DNA from 3 places in the Halopseudomonas sp. 4NH20-0008 genome. Region 3 is predicted to be linked to each of the others. Evidence: predicted binding sites of a transcription regulator. Region 3 holds the regulator's gene; each other region holds the start of a gene.

The links. The regulator FliA, encoded in region 3, starts transcription of late flagellar genes. The targets are predictions, from matches to a motif close to CTAAAGTTTNNNNNNNNNNNGCCGNTAA.
Region 1: a site for FliA is predicted at 2,678-2,705, ahead of AC27HQ_RS13350 (methyl-accepting chemotaxis protein). Genes of this name have one in related genera too.
Region 2: a site for FliA is predicted at 6,515-6,542, ahead of AC27HQ_RS04620 (flagellin N-terminal helical domain-containing protein). Genes of this name have one in related genera too.

What each region holds. Positions count from the first base shown of each region.
Region 1 covers NZ_BAAJMD010000013.1:42,392-50,190, reverse strand. The annotation lists gene AC27HQ_RS13355 (Na+/H+ antiporter family protein) at 1-841, shown strand, start outside; gene AC27HQ_RS13350 (methyl-accepting chemotaxis protein) at 946-2,595, opposite strand; gene AC27HQ_RS13345 (substrate-binding periplasmic protein) at 3,056-3,814, shown strand; gene rloA3 (retropepsin-like aspartic peptidase RloA3) at 4,018-4,629, shown strand; gene AC27HQ_RS13335 (DUF2058 domain-containing protein) at 4,658-5,188, opposite strand; gene AC27HQ_RS13330 (DUF2897 family protein) at 5,238-5,414, opposite strand; gene AC27HQ_RS13325 (L,D-transpeptidase family protein) at 5,427-6,998, opposite strand; gene AC27HQ_RS13320 (murein L,D-transpeptidase catalytic domain family protein) at 7,231-7,799, shown strand, end outside.
Region 2 covers NZ_BAAJMD010000003.1:190,420-198,218, reverse strand. The annotation lists gene AC27HQ_RS04650 (sigma-54 dependent transcriptional regulator) at 1-1,298, opposite strand, end outside; gene AC27HQ_RS04645 (flagellar protein FliT) at 1,507-1,803, opposite strand; gene fliS (flagellar export chaperone FliS) at 1,814-2,197, opposite strand; gene fliS (flagellar export chaperone FliS) at 2,300-2,668, opposite strand; gene fliD (flagellar filament capping protein FliD) at 2,665-4,131, opposite strand; gene AC27HQ_RS04625 (flagellar protein FlaG) at 4,230-4,634, opposite strand; gene AC27HQ_RS04620 (flagellin N-terminal helical domain-containing protein) at 4,707-6,275, opposite strand; gene AC27HQ_RS04615 (flagellin N-terminal helical domain-containing protein) at 6,891-7,799, opposite strand, start outside.
Region 3 covers NZ_BAAJMD010000012.1:49,126-56,924, forward strand. The annotation lists gene AC27HQ_RS12725 (protein-glutamate methylesterase/protein-glutamine glutaminase) at 1-950, opposite strand, end outside; gene AC27HQ_RS12730 (chemotaxis protein CheA) at 1,083-3,284, opposite strand; gene AC27HQ_RS12735 (protein phosphatase CheZ) at 3,312-4,106, opposite strand; gene AC27HQ_RS12740 (chemotaxis response regulator CheY) at 4,128-4,505, opposite strand; gene AC27HQ_RS12745 (RNA polymerase sigma factor FliA) at 4,699-5,436, opposite strand; gene fleN (flagellar synthesis regulator FleN) at 5,433-6,260, opposite strand; gene flhF (flagellar biosynthesis GTPase FlhF) at 6,292-7,650, opposite strand; gene flhA (flagellar biosynthesis protein FlhA) at 7,702-7,799, opposite strand, start outside.

The sequences.
Region 1 (7,799 bases), on a different contig from region 3:
CTTACCGGTTGGCTTTGGCGGCATTTTCCTTAACGATATTCTGCTGGCCAACGTATCTGACAGTGGCGCCGATATTAACGGAGTCAATGTCATGCAGGCCATGGCGCTGCCGGCGCTGGGCATGTTGATCGGTCTGGGGGTGGCCGTGTTCGTCAGCTACAGACGGCCGCGGGAATACGATGTGCTTAAGATCGAGAGGCGTGAACAAGTGTCTGGGGATTACAGTCGCCTGTCCTTGCTGGTGGCTCTGATTGCGGTGGTGGTCGCCTTTGTCGTGCAGTTATGGCTGGATTCCATGATCATGGGTGCACTGGCCGGCTTTGTGATTTTCTCTGTCTCGGGGGTGGTGCGTTGGCGCGAGGCTGATGATGTGTTTACTGAGGGCATGAAGATGATGGCCATGATCGGCTTTATCATGATTGCCGCTGCCGGTTTTGCCGAAGTCATGCGTGCAACCGGATCAATCCAGACCCTGGTAAGCAGCTCGGCGGCGATCATTGGTCACAATCCTGCCTTGGCGGCGCTTCTCATGTTGCTGGTTGGCTTGCTGATAACCATGGGTATTGGCTCGTCCTTCTCGACCATTCCCATTATCGCGGCAATCTATGTGCCGCTGGCCATGCAACTGGGCTTCAGTCCGTTGGCCATTGTCGCGCTGGTGGGTACCGCAGCCGCGCTGGGCGATGCAGGCTCTCCCGCCTCCGATTCGACCTTGGGCCCAACTGCCGGTTTGAATGCTGATGGCCAGCACAACCACATATGGGACACCGTAGTGCCTACCTTCCTGCACTACAATTTGCCGCTGATTGCCTTTGGATGGTTGGCGGTGATGGTGCTCTGACTAAAGCTTGAGGCTGGAAGCTGAAAGCTGGAAGTAAACCCGGTTGGTGCGGTCTGCTTCTTCCAGCTTCCAGCTTCCAGCTTCCAGCTTCCAGCTGGCGCAGCCTAAATTCTGAACCGCCCCACCAACGCATCCAGTTGCTTGCCCAGTTGAGTCAGGTGCTGGCTGGCCTGTGCGGTCTGCTGCGCACCGTCGGTGGTTTCCCGGGCCAGCTCGGCGGCTTCAGTCACATTACGGTTGACGTCTTCAACGACCACCGACTGCTGGGTTGTGGCGCTGGCTATGGAGGCGTTGAGGGCGACCATTTGTTGCATGGACTGGGCAATCTGTTCCAGAGCTGCGCCTGCAGAATTAACCTGCTGCACACTGAGTTCGGAGTAACGGTCGCTCTGATTGATCACCTCGACCACCGACTGGGTATTGGTCTGCAGCTTGCTGATCATCTGATGAATTTCTTCGGTGGACTTCTGGGTGCGCTGGGCGAGGTTGCGCACCTCGTCCGCGACCACGGCAAATCCACGGCCCATTTCGCCGGCACGGGCAGCCTCGATGGCGGCGTTCAGAGCCAGCAGGTTGGTCTGCTCGGCGATATTGCGTATGACATCCAGCACCGAGGTGATCTGGTTGGCATCGGTGGACAAGGTTTCCATGTGTTGCACTGCGGTCTTGACGCTGTCTGACAGGTGGCTGATCTGCTCAATGGTTTTCTCGACCTGAATACGGCCATTGTTGGCACCCTCGTTGGCGTTCTCGACCTCATGAGCTGCGGCGTTTGCATTCTGCGCCACATCCTGAACGCCATAGGTGATCTCATTGATGGCAGTAGCCATCAACTCCATGCGTTCGGACTGCTTGGTCATGCCGCGCAGACTGCTCTCACTGATCTGATCGAGCTGTTGACCAGCACTGATCAACTGACGGGCATTGTCTCCCAGTTGCTGGACTATACCGCGCAGATTGGAGGTAAATTGATTGAAGTGGTGGGCCAATGCTGACAGTTCATCATGGGCATTGTCATCGAGTTTACGGGTCAGGTCGGCTTCGCCGCTGGCGATATCCCGCATGGCATTGACAACCTGGTTCAAGGGTTTGGAAATGCTGGTGCCAATGATGAACAGAATGATCACCATGGCAATCACGATCAGGGTAGAAATGATCAACAGGCGGATCATTTCATCAAAGAATTTCTTCTCCATATCCTGGATGAAAATCCCGGTACCCACCATGTAATCCCAGGGCTTGAAATGCTTGAAGGCGGCAATCTTTTTGAAGCCTTCGCCTTCACCCGGATTCTGTCCTGGCCTGGACCAGGTATATTCAACGTGGGCAGTGCCCTGGGTGCGAGCCATGTTGACCATATCAACGATGATATTGGGGCGGCCGTCGTCATTGGTAATGGTTGTCAGGTCTACGCCTTCGGTCTGAGGCGCCATCGGGTGCATGATCATCACGTTGTTCATGTCATTCACCCAGAAATATTCCTGGCCGCCGTAGCGCAGGCCGCGCAGCGCAGCCATGGCTTGCTTGCGGGCCTGTTCGCCACTCAGTTCGCCAGATAACTCAAGACCATGGAAGTAGGCCATTATGTCGTGGGCGCTTTCCACCAGATGAGTGGCTTTGGTGATTTCTGCCTGCCGGAACTCGGCTTTCATGTTGAGCAGGGCGGTCACCGTCAGGATGGTGATGCTGACCAGCGCAACCACCAGAATCAACCAGATGCGTTGACTGATCTTCATGCGGCGCAACAATGTCATTGACAACCTCCGGGGTGCTTTGAAGCTTGATTATTATGATGTTCGCGGTGGTTGGCCCAGCGCAGAAAAGGTCTTGAATCTTATGTCGGCAGGCAGGCGGAAAACCTGAGCGGTATTTTCCTGACAACTGAGATGTCAATTTGACGCCATTTACCCAATGTTTCAAGTCCGGTGTCGTCTCATCAGTGAGATCAATTTGCGACTATATTAATTGGCTCAATTGCTCGAGGTAGTTCTGATCAGGTCAAGTCTGATGGGTCAATAGAATGGACTTGGGGCCTTTTTCACGGCTTGGCGCTGAGGTGAAGCGATTCGGGTCGGTTTCAGACAGACGGCAGCACTAACCCGGGAGGCTGGCGGAAACGCCCTTGAAAAGTGCTTGTTTCACGGCATGGTGCCGGGTCTGCTCAGGCTATAATGGCCAAATGGCATCTTGCCATGATCACACTATGAGTTTTTCATGCGTTTCATTTTGACGTTACTGGGTTTGCTATGTGTCAGCGTGACAGCCTCGTCCGATCCGGTCACGGTTAGGGTGGGCGGCTATCTGTTCCCACCTTACATACAAACTCAGGCGGATGGGGAATGGTCCGGGCTTACGCCGGATGTGCTGCAGGCATTGAATGCGCTGCAGGATGATGTTCACTTCGAGTTGTTTCCTACCTCAGCCAATCGGCGTTATCTGGATTTTGCCAATGGCCAGTTCGATATGATGCTGTTTGAAAGCCCGCATTGGGGCTGGCAGGACTATCCGGTTTACTCGGTCAAGGGGCCGGTGGTGGGACGTGAGGTCTTTATTGCCAAGACTGATGGGCAGCTTGATCAGCGATACTTTCGTGACCTCGAAGGTAAGCGCATTGCGCTGTTCAGTGGCTATCACTATGCCTTTGCCGGTTTCAACCCTGACAAGAACCAGCTGCGTGAGCGTTTCAGTGCGATCATTACCTTTTCCCATGAAAGCAACATCCAGATGGTACTGCGCGGCAGAGCTGATTTGAGCATCGTTTCTGATGCCTATCTGGATAATTATTTGCGTATTTATCCGCAGTACCGGTCTCAGTTACTGGTATCCGATTTTGCAGATCAGTCATACGATGATTTTTTTCTGGTTCGCAATGGTATCCGGCCCTCTCGTGACGAGCTGGATACTTACGTGCGTCAGTTGCAGGAGTCCGGCCGCCTGGGTGAATTGATGGATCGTTATCGCCTCGAGCCCTGATCAACGCTGAATGGTAGTTTTTGCATTTGCCGTGGATAGGCTAGAATGCGCAGCCTGAACTGGCGCCCAATCGGGGGGCACCAGGGCACCAATTCACAGAGTGCTTGTCTATCCTGTTGTTTGACAAAGGATCCTCCATGCTGCGCACACCCAAATTTACCTGCTTTGCTCTTGTTTGCTCCTGTCTGTTGATGAGCTCCAGCTTGTCGTACGCAGATCCGGATATTGCCGAAGAGGCCCTGGCTTCAGAGGAAGTAGAGGTTGTTGATACCAAGGTCATTGTTGGCTGGATTGAAAAGGGCCGAATTCTACCTGAGCATACGGCAGTCAAGATCAAGGTCGATTCCGGCGCCCTGACCTCATCCATGCATGCCGTGAACATTGAAGACTTTACCCGCGGTGGCAACCCATGGGTTCGCTACGATGTGCCGGTCAAGGACGCCGATACCGATGAAATGGTGACGCTGCATTTTGAGCGTCCGGTACACCGGCGCGTTCTTGTGAGAGGCGCAGGAGGGGCTGATCGCCGGCCCGTGGTCAAGATGACCATGTGCATTGGCAACCGGATCTACGAAGAGCAGTTTTCCCTGCGTGATCGTGGTGATATGACCTATCCGGTGCTGATTGGCCGCCGGACGATCGAACATATCGGCTTGATTGACGTGTCACGGACCTTCATGTTGTCCCTCGACTGCCCGCCCAGTGCTGAGGAGGACGAACGCAGTCGGCAGCAGCAGCTCAGAACTGAGCGGGGCGACGAGCTGGAAACGGATATGGACCTGCCGGAGCAGGTTGAAGAGGAAAGCGAGGAATAGCCCGTTTGCCAGTCTGTAGACCTGATGCTTACCACATCAGGTCGTCTGGTACCTGGAAGGCGGCGTAGGGATCATCTTCATTCGGCTTTTGTTCTGCCGGCGAGGCAATGTGCACAGGCCATTGCGGTGCCCTTTCCCGCACGCGTTCAGCGATATCCAGTGGTATCACCTCGAACTGCCCGCCCAGACGTACGATACCGAGCTGACCACGGCTGAGCTTGCCAAACTGCTCTTCAGTCACATAAATCTTCTTGACCTTGTTCTTGTTCACGAACTGGTAGGCGGTTTCGCCTTTGCTGCGATCCAGGCGACTTTGCTCGATCAGTTGTTTGGCCTGAGCCTCACGCTCCTTGCGGGCTGCATCTTGCTGGCGCTGTAGATTGAGCTGCCGGTCACGTTCGGCTTTCTCGCTGCGCGCCTTTTCTACTGCAGCTGCCGGATTATGCACCTTTTCAGGCTCATTCTTGGCGGCTTTCTTTTTGGCCCGTTGGGCTTGCTTGAGCTTTTTCTCATCGACCAGGCCGGCCTTGAGTAGTTGAGCTTGCAGTGCATTGACCATGACTGAGAACTACCTGCTGTTGTCGCTGAAGATGAAAGCGTATTCTACCTCAATCATCGGTTTTTTCCCGTGCTTCTTGTTCTTCGAGTTCAGACTGCCGGGCCTTGATGCGGGCCATGGTGTCCTTGTCGATGGGCATTTTCCAGGCAGTTATATACAGCTTGTACAGGCCGCCCAGCACAGTGACGATCACGAGGGCAATAAAAATCCAGGCATACAAGGACATGATGGCTGCTTCTCAGTTGGGAAGGGGCAGGTCGGATGACGCCCTGACATAACCGTAAACGGCGCGGTTGTCTTGATCCTCACCCTCTTTGGCCTTGGGGGCAAGTTTTTCCATGAGACTCGGATCATGCAGATAGGGATCGCCAAACCATTGCATCTGTCCGTTGGCGTCGGCTTCAGCGGTCCAGTAACCGAGTATCAGCTGTGGGCCCTGTGGCAGACCGATCTCATGGGTTTCAGTCGTTTCCAGCAAGCGCTGGATGTGGGCTTGCTGGCTGCTTGAAAGGTTTGACAGCAGTTGTTTGCTCAGACCCTGGGCATCCTGAACGCGCACGCATCCGGAGCTGAGATTTCGCTCGGCACGATAAAACAGGTGCTGGCTCGGTGTGTCATGCAGGTACACGGAAAACGGATTGGGGAAGCGCAGCACCAACTGACCCAATGGATTGCCTGGTCCAGGGGGCTGTCTCAGCAATATACCGCGGGGCTGTTGCCAGTCAATGCTGGCGGGATCCAGCTGATTGCCCTGATAATCCAGAACCTGCAAGTGACTGCGCGCCAGAAAGTCCAGGTCTTGTCTGATCTGCGGCAGTTTGTCTTCCCGAAAGATGGTCGGGGGAATGGTCCAGCTGGGGTTCAGGGTAACGCGGTTGATTCTGGATATCAGCAGGGGGGTTGGGCGTTTCGGTTGCCCGGTTTGCACCTTTGACTGCCAGATAACATGGTCATTCTGGAATAATCGAATATCCCCTGCGGCGACATTGATCAGCAGCAGATAAGGGTGTCTTTGGGCGCTCAACCAGCGCATCCGATGAAGATTGATCAGCAGTAACTGCTCTCGTTGCGCAGGACTAAGATTCAAGGCCGCCAATGTCTGGCGCCCCATCACTGCGTCAGGCTCAAGTCCATGGTCGCGTTGAAACTGGCGCAGAGCTTCCTGTAGCGACAGGTTGTAACTGTCGTCCGCTGTGTCAACGACGTCGGTCGACTCTGTCCCTAAATAGCCTTTGAGTTGCAGCAGCATGCGCAGCTGGGGTACACGGGGGTCACGCATCAAAGGGCGCAGGGTTGGCCCCTCTGCCAGTGGTGCAAAATCGGGCTCGGGGGGGATGCCTTGGGCATAGACACGCTGCAGTTGGCGGTATAGCGGGAAGGTGGGGCGCGCCTGTTCAAAGGTCAGGTCAATGTGATCCAGGCCATTGATGGCCAGCTGTAGAACCCGACTCTGAGGACTATGCGGGCTGTTTTCGGGTTGCCAGAAAGGCTCGGCAGACATCTGCGCAACAGGGCCCAGGTGCAGGTGTTCAAGTGCCTGCAGATATTGGCTGCTAAGCCGTTGATCGATGCAGTGATCCAGTTCATTCGGCGGATTGAGGGCAAGCGGGTAGTCCTCTGGCTGCAGCCCGTCCTGACCCAGTGCAAGGATTGCCTGGGCCAGCATGCGGCGGCGCTCGGGATGGCTCCAGATCAGCCCAGCCTGCTGGCTTTGGTAGAGCTGCGCAAGACTCGCATTTTGATCCAGGCTATGCAGTTCAGCCAGGTCACTGCAGTACTCAGTCTGATCCGTAGGCGGCTGTTGTTGCACAATTTCCGCCTGCTGAACTGCCCCGCTAAGGGGCGCCAGCATAGCCAAGCTGACGAACAGCACTGTACATTTGTTGAGCAACAGGTAACCTCCCAAAGGGCGTTTGCTAGCAGTTCCATAGATAAGAACCTAGTTTCAGGGCAGGATACGGCATTTTTATGTCAAACCAAGCCTGCTTGCTCGAACGGATCAATTTAACGATGTGCGGCTTATTCAAGCCTGGGGGAGCGTCATGCGGCATGAGTTGCGCTGGACAGCGGCAATAGCGGGGGTGATTTTTGCTTTATTGAGTCTGCCCGGTATGGCGACAGAGTCGCCGGAACGCTTGCACGACCAGTTAGCCAAATTGGCCCCTGAAATGAATTCGGATGTGTTGTTGCGTGCCGTATCCGCCATGCAGTGCGCTGTTAACAGTGGTGCTGAGCCGGCAGAACGACTGGCTGTGATAGATTTTTCGCTGCCCTCGACGCAGCAACGTTTATGGATATTCGATCTGCAGGCCAAGCGCTTGTTGTTGCGAGACCTGGTAGCCCACGGTCAGGGCTCGGGTGATACCTATGCCGAGGCTTTTTCCAATATAGAAGGCAGCCACCAGTCCAGTATCGGCTTGTTCCGTACCCAGGAGAGCTATATGGGGCGACATGGCTATTCCCTGCGCATGGATGGTCTAGAACCTGGCATCAACGATCTGGCCCGACAGCGTGCAATCGTTATTCATGCAGCTGATTACGTCGATGAGAGTTGGATCGAACGCTATGGCCGTATCGGCCGGAGTCAGGGATGTCCTGCCGTACGGCCGGG
Region 2 (7,799 bases), on a different contig from region 3:
AGGTCAAGGCCCTCTGGCGGCAGAAACGCAGGACTATCCAGACCGACCAGACCATTGAATGCCTCGTCGCGCTCATCCTCTTCGCCACGCAACTGGCGCAGATCTTCCTGATCGTCTTCGACATAGCGAAACTTGCGTGGCAGCTCGCCCACACCGATCACACCGTGCGGATGCATGATGGCCATGCGCTCAACCAGATTGGCCAACTCACGCACGTTACCCGGCCAGTCGTGCTGACACAGCGACATTATCGCCGAGGTACTGAAACGAATGGAGCCGCGCTTTTCTTTCTCGAGGCGCGTAATCAGCTCATTAAGCAGCAGCGGCAGATCTTCGATACGCTCGCGCATGGCCGGCATTTCGATGGGAAAGACATTCAGGCGATAAAACAGATCTTCACGGAAGCTACCCTGCTCAATCATCTGCTCCAGATTTTTGTGCGTCGCGGCGATCACGCGCACATCAGCAGTCTGCACCTTGTTGCTACCGACACGTTCAAAGGTACGTTCCTGCAATACGCGAAGGAGCTTGACCTGCATGGGCAGCGGCATATCACCAATTTCATCCAGAAACAGTGTGCCACCCTGGGCCAGCTCGAAACGTCCAGCACGGGAGGTTATAGCCCCGGTAAAAGCACCCTTTTCATGGCCAAAAAGCTCACTTTCAAGCAGTTCAGCCGGAATTGCGCCGCAATTGACCGGCACAAAAGGCTGGTCCTTGCGGCGTGAGTGGTAATGCAGATTTCGTGCGACCACTTCCTTGCCGGTACCAGACTCGCCCAGAATAAGAACAGTAGCCTCGGTATCGGCTACCTGCTGCATCATCTGACGAACCGACTGAATACTGCGACTGGTACCGACCAGACTCCGAAAAAGATCCGGCTCACGCTGGCGCTGACGATTGCGTTCGTCAAACACCTCGCGATACACCTGGGCACGGTGCAAAGCATCAAGCAGTTGATTGTAGGTCAGCGGGGGATCCAGCACAGCCAGAAGACGTTGCTTAAGGTGATCAGGCCACTGGCTGGCCTGATCAGCCCGCAGCAGAATGGCAGGCAAATTCTCATCCCAACGATCCAGCTGGCTAAGCAGATGTTGCACGCCTTGAGCCTCGGCACAATGGCCCAGGATCACACACTTGAAGCTACCGGGAGGAGCGCTCCGGGATTGGATCTCTTGCTGCCAGGCCGAGGAATTGGTTACCAGGCTTTCTTCGCCCAGAAAGGCCAACACCACGCTTATATCGTGGCAACTCTGAGGATCATCATCAATCAATAGAATATGGCTGTTGGGCAACATGGGCGTTGTGGCCATCCTTTATACACGCAGTCAAAGCAAAGCAGCTTGATAGCGCATTGCCACTGAATTGTTCTTGGTTCAAAGGTAGTCAGATTTGGCGCAACAGTCAAATAGTTGGCACGTCTTTGTGACGAACAACAGACAATGACACATAACCTGGAAATATTTGGCAGCTTGACTGGCAGCTTGGCCTGCCGTCAGCAGTGACTCAGGAGAACATCTGATAGACCCGAGCGCTTTGCTTGTTGCGCTGCAGATCCTGCAACTCTTCCGCCAGCTTGCCCTGAATGGCCTGCACCAGGGCAGTCACTTCGCGGTAGGTACTCAACAGGCTGTCCAGTGCATCGGCCAGATCCTGGTCGTTGCGCTCGGGCTCCGCCATAGCCTGGGATACCAGTTCTCGACACAGGCGATCAATATCGCCGACCTGCTGCCAGTCACCCGACTGCACGGCCTCGATAAGCGCTCTGTGGGTATCCTGCAACTGCTCTACGGCGACAGCCATGCCTTTCTCCTCAGGATTGACGAATACCGTCCCAACCTTCCTTCACGTCGCGCAGCAGGGCTGCAACTTCGTCCAGTATAGCGGCATCGTTGTGCAGGTTGGCAATACTCAAACGCTGCAGCATAAAGCTGTACAGGTTATCGAGGTTGCTCGCCAGCTCGCCACCCTTGCTCAGGTCCAATGAATCGCGCAAACCGCTGATAATGCCCATGGACTTGCCGATCAATTCACCCTTGAGCGGGATATTGCCGTGCTGCATGGCACCCTTGGCTTGGGCAATGCGCTGCAGACCGCCCTCGAACAACATCTGGATCAAACGGTGCGGATCAGCTTCGCTGACCTGAGCATGCACATTGACCGTCTGGTATTGCTTCATTGCAGCATAGGCATTCATCGGGGCTTATCCTGAAGGTTGTGGCACATGCTTCCTATATCGGCAGCACGGCTGAAACTTTAGGAAATTCCTGATTGATTTGGCCAGTAACAATGAACGGACTCAGGCCGGTTCGATAGCATCCCAGGCCGTCTTGATGTCGACCAACAGCCCCAGTACTTCGTCCAGGGTCCGTGGCGTTTCATCGAGCGCAACGCCTGCCAGCTTGCGGGTCATATAGTCGTACAGGGCATCCAGATTCTCGGCAATATCGCCACCCAGCTCCTTGTCCAAAGAACCCTGCAGGGCACCGATAATGCTGATGGTGCTGCTGACAGCCACACCGCGTCGCTCAGGATTGCCCGTGGTTACCGCATGGCGCGCCAGCTTCAGACGCTCAATGGCACCATCCAGCAGCAATTGCACCGCGCGGTACTGGGATACCTCCTGGGATACATTGACCTGCTTGTAGGTATCAATAGGGCTTTTCATCGGTTGTTATCCTGTCTGACCACACCTGGCAGGTTGTTCAACTGACCTGCGAGATAATCACTGGTCTGGCTGAGCTGTCCTACCAGGGAATCCATGGCATTGAATTGTGCCAGCAGTCGGCTTTCCATCTGCCCTACCCGGCGGTTGAGTTGCTCACGCTGGCTGTCAACACTGGCCAGGGTGTTCTGCAAGGCCTTGGTTCGGCTTTCGAGAATACCACCCGCCTCGGCATAGGGTTTGACCTTGCTTTCCAGCCGCGCCATCAAGCCATCCTTGCCGGTCAAAAAACCGTTGAGCTGATCGAAGTTATCGGCCAATACCGCGTCAAGACGCGCATCATCAATCTTCAGACTGCCATCACGCTGGGTGGAAATACCCATGTCGGCCAGAATACGCAGCGGACCGTCTCCTGATGGACTGCCCAGTTCCGAACGGGTAGCCGTCATAAACGAACGCACAGAAGCATCACCCACCAGCGCAGCAGCCAAGGGCTGCCCCTCGTCACCGCCCACCGGCGTCACTTTGGTCAGGCTTTCAATGGTGCCCATCAACTTGTTATACGCTTCAACGAAGCGTTTGACCGAGTTTTTAACTCCAGCCCGGTCCTCACCCACGGTCAGATTGACGGTATTGGCATTACTTACGTCTTCAGCAGACTGGGCACTTTTAAGCGTCAGGGTTACACCCTCGATCACGTCATCAATCACATTGCCGGCACTGGTAACAGCAATGCCGTCTATCGCCAGGCTGGCATCACGGGCATAACTGATCACTCGAGGATCGCGGGGGTTATCTGGATCCGCATCGGGTGCGACAAAATCCGTTGTTGGCGGCACACTGAAGTCCAGAACCGAGAGATCCCCAGTGGTTGAGCTGGATGTGACGTTGATATCGTTGCCCGTACCAAACTCCGAGGAGCTTAGTACCAACCGTGCACCACCCACACCACTGGGGTCATTGACAATGGTGGCACTGATACCAGCGCTCTTGCCTGCCGTATTGATGGCATCGCGAATGCCGCTAAGGCTGTTATTGGCTTCGCTGATGTTCAGATTGAGGGTCTTGTCGCCAGCACTGATGGTCATGCTGCCGGTGCCGATGGCCGCGGCCGGATCATCCACGCCGCGCAGGGCGACTTTGCTGGTCTGTGCCAGGTTGAATACCTGAACACTGTAATTGCCAGCAGCGGCCTTGGCGTCAGCAGACACGGTAAAGATGTCAGTCTTGCCGGAGGATGCAGAGCGCTTTTCAAACAAGGCGGGGTTGTTCAGGTCCTTCAGAACATTCTGAAATTCGGACAGGGCGCTGCGAAACTGGCCCAAACCTGAAAATTTTTCGGTCGTTGCCCGCTCCAGCCGATTGAGCTGCGCGGTTTTGGGTGCTTTTTCAGAGTTCACCAAGGCATCAACAATGCCCTTGATGTCCAACCCTGAACCAATACCCGTAATACCTGTAATAGCCATGACTTACCCCTGCGACCGAAAATTGACGGTCGATTAACCGAATTGCGTGTCCCGGTTAGTCAGGCAAGTACTGTGCCAGTCAAACCGGCAGACAGGGTTTAAGCCTCTGCCTCAAACAATAAACTGCGCACCTCGGACAGATTCTCTGCCAGACGCAACGCTTCTTCCGAGGGGATCTGGCGGATCACATCACCGCTGGTTGCCTCGGTTACATTGATAACAACCTGACCACTGGTGTCGTCCAACTGGAAGTTGATGTCACGACGGACCGACTGGACAAAGTCCTGAATATCGGCGACCGCACTTTGCAACTGGTCACGGTCCACTGCGGCACTTTGCTCAACGGCTAAAAGGGTTTGCGTCCCAACTGCTTTGGAGGCGGAAGAGACCAACGCAGCATCCATCTGCTTGCCCGACGTACGATCAGCTGCAGCCACTTCTTGCGCATTACCACTGCTGGCACTGCGGCTAACATCGAAGGGTTTCAGTATGCCCATGTCCATGGTGCTTACCTCGCAAAGGATAAAGCGGGGGGAAGGTTACCCCTCCCCCCGCAGTCTAACCCCGATCGACCCTTAGCCCAAGAGGCTGAGGACGGCCTGGGGCAACTGGTTGGCCTGAGCCAGAATCGCGGTACCAGCCTGCTGCAGAATCTGGTTCTTGGTCAGATTCGCGGTTTCAGCAGCAAAGTCGGTGTCCTGGATCCGGCCACGGGCGCCAGCGGCGTTTTCAGACACGTTCTGCAGGTTGCTGATGGTCGACTCGAAGCGGTTCTGAATCGCACCGAGGGAGGCGCGGGTCACGTCCACTTCCTGCAGGGCGGCGTCGATGGTGGCAATCGCTGCCTGAGCACCGTCTACAGTGGTGATATCGATCTTCTCAACCGAATTGGCAGCCTGAGCACCTTCAGCGACACCGGCAGCAGTAGCGCCAGTTGTGAAGCCAAGGTTAGCCACACCCCCTACGTTACCTGTTGTATCAGTGATGGTGACATCCGCAGTCGCACCTTTGTCAGTGGTAACAAAGGACAGACGGCCCTGATCAACAGTGGCTCGTACTTCGCCGCCCAGGTTGGCATTGTTGGCGATCTTCTGGTTGATGTTGTCAGCCAGCGACTCGAGCGTTGTGTAAGTACCTGCATCGATGGTTATAGTCTCTGCTGCACCGCCATTCACGGCGATATCAAACTGGTTATTACCCACTACAGCTGGCGTGGTCGCGGTTCCAAGAGCGTTAGAGCCACCTACATCAGTAGCATCACCCGCTGTGCCATCGACTACGTTCAGTGCCAGCGCATTAAAGTTACCAGCCACTGCATCTTCAGTAAGGACCAATGCACCAGTGGTACCGTCGAAGGTCGCTGTGGCACTGATACCTGCGGCTGTCAGAGCGTTATTGACGGTGGTCAGGTTGTTTGCAGCAACCCCATCATTGAGGGTGATGTCAGCAGTTGTGTTATTGCCGTCGGTGATGGCGAAGGTGACAGGCGCACCGCTGAGATCTCCGTCAAGATCGACGGTACCGGTGAAGACCGAAGCAGACCCAGCTGATCCAGCAGAGCCAGTCGAGATAGTCAAACTGGTTGGTGCGGCACCAGAAGTCAATGCAGCAGCAGTAGCTTCACGGCTGGCCTTGGTGCCCAGATCGGTAGTACGGAAGCTGTCGATCTTGACGCTGATGGTTTCGTTGGCCTGAGCACCGACCTGGACGTTCTCGGCGAAGCCGCCGTCAAACAGGGTCTTGCTGCCGAAACGGGTAGTAGTAGAGATACGGTCCAGTTCGTTTTTCAGCTGAACCATTTCGTCGTTAAGTGCCTTGCGCTCTGAGTCGCCATTACCGCCGTTGGCTGACTGAAGAGACAGGTCACGCATACGCTGGAGAATGTTGGTGGATTCCTGCAGGGCGCCTTCCGCGGTCTGAGCCAGGGAGATACCGTCGTTGGCGTTACGTACTGCCACGCCCAGGCCGTTGATCTGGCTGGTCAGACGGTTAGCGATTTGCAGGCCGGCCGCATCGTCTTTGGCGCTGTTGATGCGCGAACCGGAAGACAGACGCTCCAGAGAGGTCTGCAGATTGCTCGAAGACGTACCCAGGTTACGCTGGGCGTTCAGGGAGGCAACGTTAGTATTAACTGTAAGAGCCATGGTGTAGTACCTCTGTGGACCGTGTTTATGTTTGCCTGAGCTTGCGACTCGCGGGCCGGCTTTGCCCAGGCACCCATTGAGTTCGCGTTCAGTTACTGTATCGGCGCTGCCATCAGGAGCTTTAGGGAATTTTTAAAAAAAGTTTTTTGTTGGCTTGACAATCAGTTAGCTACCCAAAAAACCCTTCCCTGCGCACCTGACAAGCAATTGACGTCAACAGATGCGATACCGATATACCTGTATCGACAATTAATAGAAAAACTTGAGCCCTATTGCGCTAACACGCAAACCCAGAACAAGGTAGTCCTTGGGCAGCCGGTCAGGCCTTGAACGCGAACGGGTTTGGCATGGGAAACCTGCAGGCCTCTTTTCGCGCTCAAGCGCATTCCTACACCACCCCACCCCGGTAGGAGCGGGCTCGACCGCGAAAGGGGTTTGGCCTGGGACAACCTGCCCTCCAATATTCGCGCTCAAGCGCGCTCCTACAAACACCAGCCACAACGGTAGGACCGGGGCGGCCGGCCAGGCCTTGAACGCGAACGGGGTTAAGTCTGGACAATATATTGACTCAACAAAAAGGCAGCCCTGAGGCTGCCTTTTTCTAACGCCGGTGTATTACCCAAGCAAACTCAGAACCGCCTGCGGCAACTGGTTGGCCTGGGCCAGAATCGCGGTGCCGGCCTGTTGCAGAATCTGGTTCTTGGTCAGATTCGCGGTTTCGGCCGCAAAGTCGGTATCCTGGATCCGGCCACGGGCACCCGCAGCGTTTTCTGCCACATTCTGCAGATTGCTGATGGTCGACTCGAAGCGGTTCTGGATTGCGCCGAGGGACGCACGGGTCACATCCACCTCCTGCAGCGCCGCATCGATGGTGGCAATGGCGGCCTGAGCACCTTCCACTGTGGTAATGTCGATTTTCTCGACCGAATTCAGTGCCTGGGCACCCTCGGCCACACCCTCGGCCGTCAGGGCCAACGGATCGGCGACGGCAAAGCCCAGGGCAGCCAAACCACCATCATCGACCAGATCGATCCGGGCATCGGCCCCCTTGTCGGTAGTGACAAACTGCAAGCGGCCGGCATCGACGTTTGCTCGCACCTGACCGCTCAACGTGCCGTTGCTGGCTATCTTTTGATTGAGATTGTCAGCCAGGGACTCCAGCGTAGTGTAATTCCCCGGATCAATATTGATCGTTTGCGCCGGACCACCATTGACCGAAATTGCAAAAGCCCCTGAGTCTCCAACTACCCCTTGAACCGAGGATCGGCCTGCTCCAAAGAGTGCATCAGCACCCGTGCCAGAAATAGACAAGGATTCACCAAGCAAATCCCCCGTTTGGGTAAGAGTCAAAACACCACTTTCACTACTTACCTCAAGTCGCCCGGCTAGCCCCGCATCTCCATCAATTTCGCCCTGAATATAGTTTACAAGGCTATCTATATCTCCGTAGTCCTGATCAAGGTCAATGGAAAGAGTATCACCACCAAGATCAAGTACAACTGATGCCGCGGGCGGACCGGCAAC
Region 3 (7,799 bases):
TCTCGACCATCGGCACCCATACCGGTCAGCACCACCGCCAGCACCTTGTCGCGAAAGGCCTTGGCAGCTGAACCGAAGGTGACATCAACGCAAGGCTTGAAATTCAGACGCTCATCACCGGGCAGAATTCTCACCACGCCTCGCCCGTCAACCATCATCTGCTTACCGCCTGGAGCCAGCAAGGCAACGCCCGGGCGCAGCGCATCACCGTCAACAGCCTCTCTTACGGTAATCCGGCACAGTTTGTCCAGACGCTCAGCGAAGGCTTTGGTGAAAGCCGCAGGCATGTGCTGAATCAACAACAACGGCGAAGGGAAATTGGCCGGTAACTGGGTCAGTACCCGTTGCAAAGCCACCGGACCACCCGTGGAAGTACCAATCGCGACCAACTGGTAATGCTTGCGACGCGGCGCAGGGCTGGTCGACCGGTTGGCAATCGGCGCCACAGCGGGCTTGACGGCGGGCTCACCCGGACGGAGTTGAGGCCTCACTGCCGGGGACGGGCTGCTTGGGGCGTTTTGTGGGGCAGCAGCCAGACCGAGGGAGCGACGGTTGGTGCGCGCCAGCGCATGCACGCGCTCACACAGCAATTGCCTGACCTTGTCGGGATTACGCGAAATATCCTCGAAGTTCTTTGGCAGATAGTCAGCGGCACCCGCATCCAGCGCATCCAGACTGACGCGAGCGCCTTCATAGGTCAGAGAAGAGAACATCAGTACTGCCGTGGGGCATCGCTGCATGATTTCGCGCACGGCTGAAATACCGTCAAGCACCGGCATTTCATAATCCATGGTCACCACATCAGGACGCAAAGCCAGCGTCTGGTCTACCGCTTCACGGCCATTGGAAGCGGTACCAACCACCTGGATCTGCGGATCGCCTGCAAGGATCTCCGTCACCCGGCGACGAAAGAAACCCGAGTCATCCACCACCAGCACCTTGACCGCCATACACTCTCCTGAAACCTGTCAGCCCGGCAGCAGCGTGCTGCCGAACCTGAATCCTGTTATCCCACTATAGCTGGCCAACCCAGCTGGCGATCAAGTCCGTTAGCGCTTTACCCACTGCCCGCCCGTTCGGAGCTAACCGCGTCGCGCGTAGCGCTTGAGCAGACTGGGGATATCAAGAATCAGTGCAATGCGGCCATCGCCGGTAATGGTTGCACCGGACATCCCGGGTGTACCCTGCAACATGCGGCCCAGAGGCTTGATCACTACCTCCTCTTGCCCGACCAGTTGATCCACCACAAAACCGACACGCTGGGTGCCGACTGAAACAATCACGACACTGGCTGCCGAGCGATCACTGTTATCCGCCACACCGGGCATCAACCAGCGCTTGAGGAAGAACAGCGGCAGGGCCTTGTCGCGGACAATGATGACCTCCTGACCATCCACCACATTGGTGCGCGACAGATCCAGACTGTAAATCTCGTTAACGCTGACCAGTGGCAAGGCAAAGGCCTGGTCTGCCAACATGACCATCAATGTCGGCATGATTGCCAGCGTCAGGGGTACCTTGATGGCAATGCGGCTGCCTTCACCCTTGACCGAATGGATACCTATTGTGCCGTTCAGCTGGGAAATCTTGGTCTTGACCACGTCCATACCAACACCGCGACCGGATACATCGGAAATTTCGGTCTTGGTTGAAAAACCCGGAGCCAGAATCAGGTCGAAACATTCACTTTCGGTCAAACGATCAGCGGCATCCTTGTCCATCATGCCCTTCTCGACTGCCTTGGCACGCAGTACCTCTGCATCCATGCCACGACCATCATCGGTGATAGTCAGCAGAATGTGATCGCCTTCCTGCGCGGCTGCAAGAATAACCTTGCCGGTTCGCGACTTGCCTGCTGCCTCACGCTCATCAGGCATCTCGATACCGTGATCGACCGAGTTGCGTACAAGGTGGACAAGGGGATCGGCCAGGGCTTCAACCAGATTCTTGTCCAAGTCGGTTTCTTCGCCGATCAGTTCGAGATTGATTTCCTTTCTGAGGTTGCGGGCCAGGTCCCGGACGACACGTGGAAAGCGTCCGAAGACCTTCTTGATTGGCTGCATGCGGGTCTTCATTACCGAGGACTGCAGATCCGCAGTCACCACGTCCAGATTGCCAACGGCCTTGTTCAGCTCTTCATCTCCGCTGCTCAGACCAAGGCGTACCAGACGATTGCGCACCAGCACCAGCTCGCCCACCATGTTCATGATCTCGTCCAACCGAGCGGTATCCACACGTACGGTGGTTTCGGGCGCGGCGGCCTCGAGTCCGCCAGGCGCAGTGGCCGGGTCAGGAACGGCAAGGGCTTTTTGGCTGGGTTCAGGAGCGGCTTTGGGCTTGGCTTTTTCAGGCGCTTTGGGCTTGGCGTCAGCCACTGCGGGCTTAGTACCAGAGGTTACAGCAGCAGGGCTGCTGTCCTTGCCTGGAGCCTTTCCTGAACCATGCAGCTGGTCCAGCAGGGCTTCAAACTCATCATCGGTTATATGCGCATCATCGCTATTGATCGCCGGATCTGATGGCGCAGAGGGTGCCTCATCGGCTTTCAAGCCGGGCGCAGCGCCCTTGCCATGCAGTTGATCCAGCAGGGCCTCGAATTCATCGTCATTAATTTCATCGCTGACGCGCTCGGGAGCAGGTTCAGCAACGACTGACTCGACTGCAGTGGTTCCATGCAACTGGTCCAGCAGCGCCTCAAACTCGTCATCGGTAATCTCGTCATCGCTGCCCGCCGTCGCGGGTGCGGCTGACTCGTTCTCGGATCCATGCAGGGCATCGAGTAACTTCTCGAACTCGTCATCGGTGATATCACCCTCGGCAACGGGCTGGTCTGACGGGTTCGCAACTGCACTTGCGGTTGGTTGGGCGACTGGATCGGCCGGCGCAGGGTCATCGGATGCAGGGTGGGCAAGGCGAGCAAGTGCTTCAAGCAAAGCGGGGTCTGCAGGACGGGGCTCTTCACCCTCGCGCACCTGGCTGAACATTTCATTAACACTGTCGAGGGCCTGAAGGACGACATCCATCAGCTCTGAATCGACTTTGCGCTCACCCTTGCGCAGAATATCGAAAACGTTTTCGGCTATATGGCAGCAACCAACCAGGGCATCCAGCTGCAGGAATCCTGCTCCGCCTTTTACCGTGTGGAAGCCGCGAAAAATAGCGTTGAGCAGATTCATGTCATCGGGACGATTCTCCAGCTCGACCAGCTGTTCAGACAACAGCTCGAGAATCTCGCCGGCTTCTACCAGAAAGTCTTGAAGAATTTCCTCATCCGCATCAAAACTCATGCATCCACTCCCGGGTCGCGCTTGTTGTTAGAAGCCCAGACTGGAGAGAAGATCGTCCACTTCGTCCTGTCCGGATACTACGTCTTCTCTTGTATCGGCATGAATCTGCGGACCTTCACCCCTGGGTGAAGTTTTTTTCGCTTCGACCGGCTCTTCGGCATGAGCAATCCCGGCCATGCGGTCCACATGTCCCGCCATGCGAACCAGGTTCACCAGACTTTCTTCAACATCATGGACCAAGGTAATAACACGTTTGATCACCTGGCCTGTAAGGTCCTGGTAATCCTGCGCCATCAGAATATCGTTGAGTTGTGCGCTGACTTCAGTGCTCGAGGTTTCGGTTTTCTCAAGGAACTCACCGATACGACGGTACAGATCACGGAATTCGCCCGCGGCCATTTCACGGCGCTGCAGGCGCTCCCAGTCAGCACGCAGCACGCTGGCTTCCTGGCCCAGGGCCGAAACGATGGGGGCACTGCTTTCCACCAGATCCATAGTGCGATTGGCGGCCTTGTCGGTCAGCTGCACCACATAATCAAGGCGGTCTGATGCATCAGAAATCTTGGAGGTTTCGTTTTCGTCGCCCAGTGCGTGGGTGGTATCGATCTGAAAATTGACAATGGCGTTGTGCAATGCGCGGGTCAGTTGTCCGACCTCATGGTAGAGACCGCGATCACGTGCCTGGTTGATGGCATGAATGACCAGAATGGCCTCACCATAATGACCTTGCTCCAGATAATCGACCAGTTGCCGCGCGTTGTCTTTCAGGGAATGTTCAAATTCCTGAGCGGTTGCCTGGCCGGGATCCTTACTTAGTGCCATAACCTGTACCCCGGTGTGTTGTCATTTGGCCTGGACGCGCTCAAAAATCTTTTCGATCTTTTCTTTCAACGCCTGGGCGGTAAAAGGTTTGACCACGTAGCCATTGACTCCGGCCTGAGCCGCTTCAATGATCTGATCGCGCTTGGCCTCAGCCGTCACCATGAGAACAGGCAAATGCTTCAGACGTTCGTCGGCACGCACAGCGCGCAACAGGTCAATGCCGCTCATGCCCGGCATGTTCCAGTCAGTAACCAGGAAGTCGAAACTGCCGCTCTGCAACATCGGCAATGCGGTATTGCCGTCATCAGCCTCGGCGGTATTGGTGAAGCCAAGATCCCGCAGCAGGTTCTTGATAATGCGTCTCATCGTCGAGAAATCATCCACGATGAGGATTTTCATGTTCTTGTCCAAGTCGACCTCCGTACACACCAGGAAGAGTGCTGTCACACACCCCGTTAACCTACTGGCCAAACAAGCCTTCAGATCCCGCTGATGCCAGTGTAACCGCAGCGGCAGCGCGGCGCTGCCCCATCTGACATGCAATGCTTATTTTCCAGGCCAACCGGGCATTGTCCGGATGCTGGCAACAAAATCAATCGTTATGCCATCCTGACAGTCTTGAACGCAGCCTGGCGGCACATTGGCTGTGCAACTGGCTGACTCTTGACTCGCTGACGCCCAATACCGCGCCAATCTCCTTGAGATTCAACTCTTCCTCATAGTACAGCGACAGCAGCAGCCTTTCGCGTTCTGGCAAACCTTCTATCGCCTCAACCAAAGCCGCTCTGAAACGCTCGTCCTGCATGCCTTGAAAAGGTTCTTCATCACTGTGAGCATCGGCACGAGCGCCGCTCTCGAGCAGGTCGTCAAAGCTGAACAACTTGCTGCCGGCAGTATCGTTGAGAATCGCATAATAATCTTCAAGGCTCATCTCAAGTTCGGCCGCAATCTCGTGATCTTTAGCATCCCGTCCCAGGCGCGACTCGACCGCTCTGACCGCGTCAGACACCATGCGGGTGTTACGATGAACCGAACGGGGCGCCCAGTCACCCTTGCGCACCTCGTCAAGCATGGCACCACGAATGCGGATGCCGGCATAGGTTTCAAAACTGGCACCCTTGCCATTATCGAATTTTCGCGAAGCTTCCAGCAGGCCAATCATGCCAGCCTGAATCAGATCATCAACTTGCACACTAGCAGGCAGGCGGCCCAGCAGATGGTAGGCAATACGCTTCACCAGGGGGGCAAACTGGGCAACCAGCTGGTCCTGATGTTCAGATGAACATTGTGCGCGTGTATACATGCTTACCCCGGCTGCGGCCTGCGTCATAGGCCCGTTCCTGTCTGCTGGACAAGGCGTTCGACAAAAAACTCCAGATGCCCGCGTGGGTTGGCCGGCAAAGGCCACGCATCGACTTTCTGGGCTATGGCTCGAATAGCCATGGACGCCTTGCTACGCGGGAAGGCTTCATACACAGCCCGCTGTTTTTGTACGGCCTTGCGAACATTCTCGTCGTAGGGCACGGCACCCACATACTGCAGCGCCACATCCAGAAATCGGTCAGTTACCTTGGTCAGTTTAGCAAAGACTGTGCGACCTTCCTGCGGTGTATGCACCATGTTAGCCAAAACCCGGAAACGGGTCATGCCATAATCCCGATTGAGCAGCTTGATCAGCGCATAGGCATCGGTAATCGAGGTGGGCTCATCGCATACCACCACCAGCACTTCCTGGGCAGCACGGACGAAACTGACCACCGAGTCGCCAATGCCTGCGGCCGTATCGACAATCAGCACATCGATATTGTCACCAATATCACTGAATGCCTGAATCAGGCCCGCATGCTGCTGGGGGTTGAGGTTGACCATGGTGGCGGCACCGGAGGCCGCCGGAACAATACGCATCCCGCCCGGGCCAGTGATCATCACATCACGCAGTTCACAGGTGCCTTCGAGCACGTCGGCCAAGGTGGCTTTGGGCTTGATACCCAGCAGCACATCAACATTGGCCAGGCCAAGGTCGGCATCCAGCAACACAACGCGACGCCCCAGCTCGGCCAAGGCCAGACCCAGGTTGACCGAGACGTTGGTCTTGCCGATGCCACCTTTGCCGCCGGTAACTGCGATAACCTGAACCGGATGTTTGCTACCCATCTGCGTTGATTACCTTATTATCGTTTGTGAATCAGCTTGCACGCTGATTATGGAGTATACCGGCAAACACGTCTGCCATGTCCTGATCGGCCGGTGGCTCGTTTCCAGCCAGGGTAACGGCCCGACTGACCAACTGATGACCAACGCCACAGGCGATATCATCAGGGATACGCTGGCCATCTGCCAGATAGGCTACCGGCAAACCCTGCTGCATAGCCAGCCCCAATGCCTCGCCCAGTGTTGCCGCCTCATCCACCTTGGTCAATACGCAAGCGTCAAGACCACAGCGCTTATATGTATGATAGGCGGCTTTCAGAACCTGGTATTGACTTGTGGCAGCCAAAACCAGCAACTTGCTGACCTTTTGGCCCAGCGCAGCCAATTCACTGAGCTGGCTGTGCAGATGCGGGTCCTGAGCTTGCAGGCCTGCAGTATCCACCAACACCAAGCGCTTACCGGAAAATTCGCGCAGCACATCAGCCAGGCTGTTCTGCTCGTCCACCACCCGCACCGGCACATTCAGAATCCGACCCAGGGTACGCAGTTGTTCGTGGGCACCAATTCGGTAGGTATCCATGGTAACCAGGGCCACATGCTGGCTACCGTGCTTGAGCACGTAGCGGGCGGCCAGCTTGCCCAGGGTTGTGGTCTTGCCAGCCCCGGTCGGCCCGACCAGCGCCACGACACCGCCACGCTCGATCAATTCATCACGCATGACCGGCAGGCTGTGGGCCAGGTGGGCCAGCAGCATGCGCCAAGCCTGTTTGGTGTTGGGCTCGTTGTCGACCAGGCGCAGCAGTTGCTGACTCAGCTCAGCCGGAAAACCAAGCTGCGTCAGGCGACGCCAGAGACTGGCCTGACGCGGTTGGGTTTGATGCATCTGCCCCCAGCTCAGGCTGCCTAGTTGCGCCTCGAGCATCTCCCGCAGACCTGCAATCTCGGCGCGCATGTCACTGATGCTGCCCGCCTCGGCAGCTGCCGCATACCCGCGCGCCGCAGGCTGAGCCTGGACCGCGCCGTTAACCGGCTGTGATTCTTCGCTGTTCAGGCGTTCCAGCAGATCACGGGCCACGCTGGATCCTGATTCAACCGCCTGACGCATGGTGTCGCCAAACAACTGACGGTTGACCTTGGGGCCACCTGACATCTGTTCGCCAACGGCCAATTGAGCCTGGGCAGTTACAATGCGTTCCTGGGTTTTTCTCAGCTCCAGATCCAGGCCAGGCGTCGGCGGCGTCAGGCGCGGAGCGTCAAAGTCGAGGGCGGCGGTCAGTTCCACGCCGCCAGCGACGCGCCGATTGGCAATGATCGAGGCATCACCGCCCAGCTCGTCTCTGACCAACTTCATTGCCTGACGCATATCGGCGGCAAAGAAACGTTTTACCTTCATGGCTGACCCACCTTGCTCATTCATCTGACCGCCCCTTTATCAGAGGTTGGATTAACTCTGGCCTACGGTAGCGACTATGGTGACCTGCTTGCTGTCCGGTATTTCCTGGTAGGACAACACATGGGCGCCAGGGGCCGCATAGCGTACAA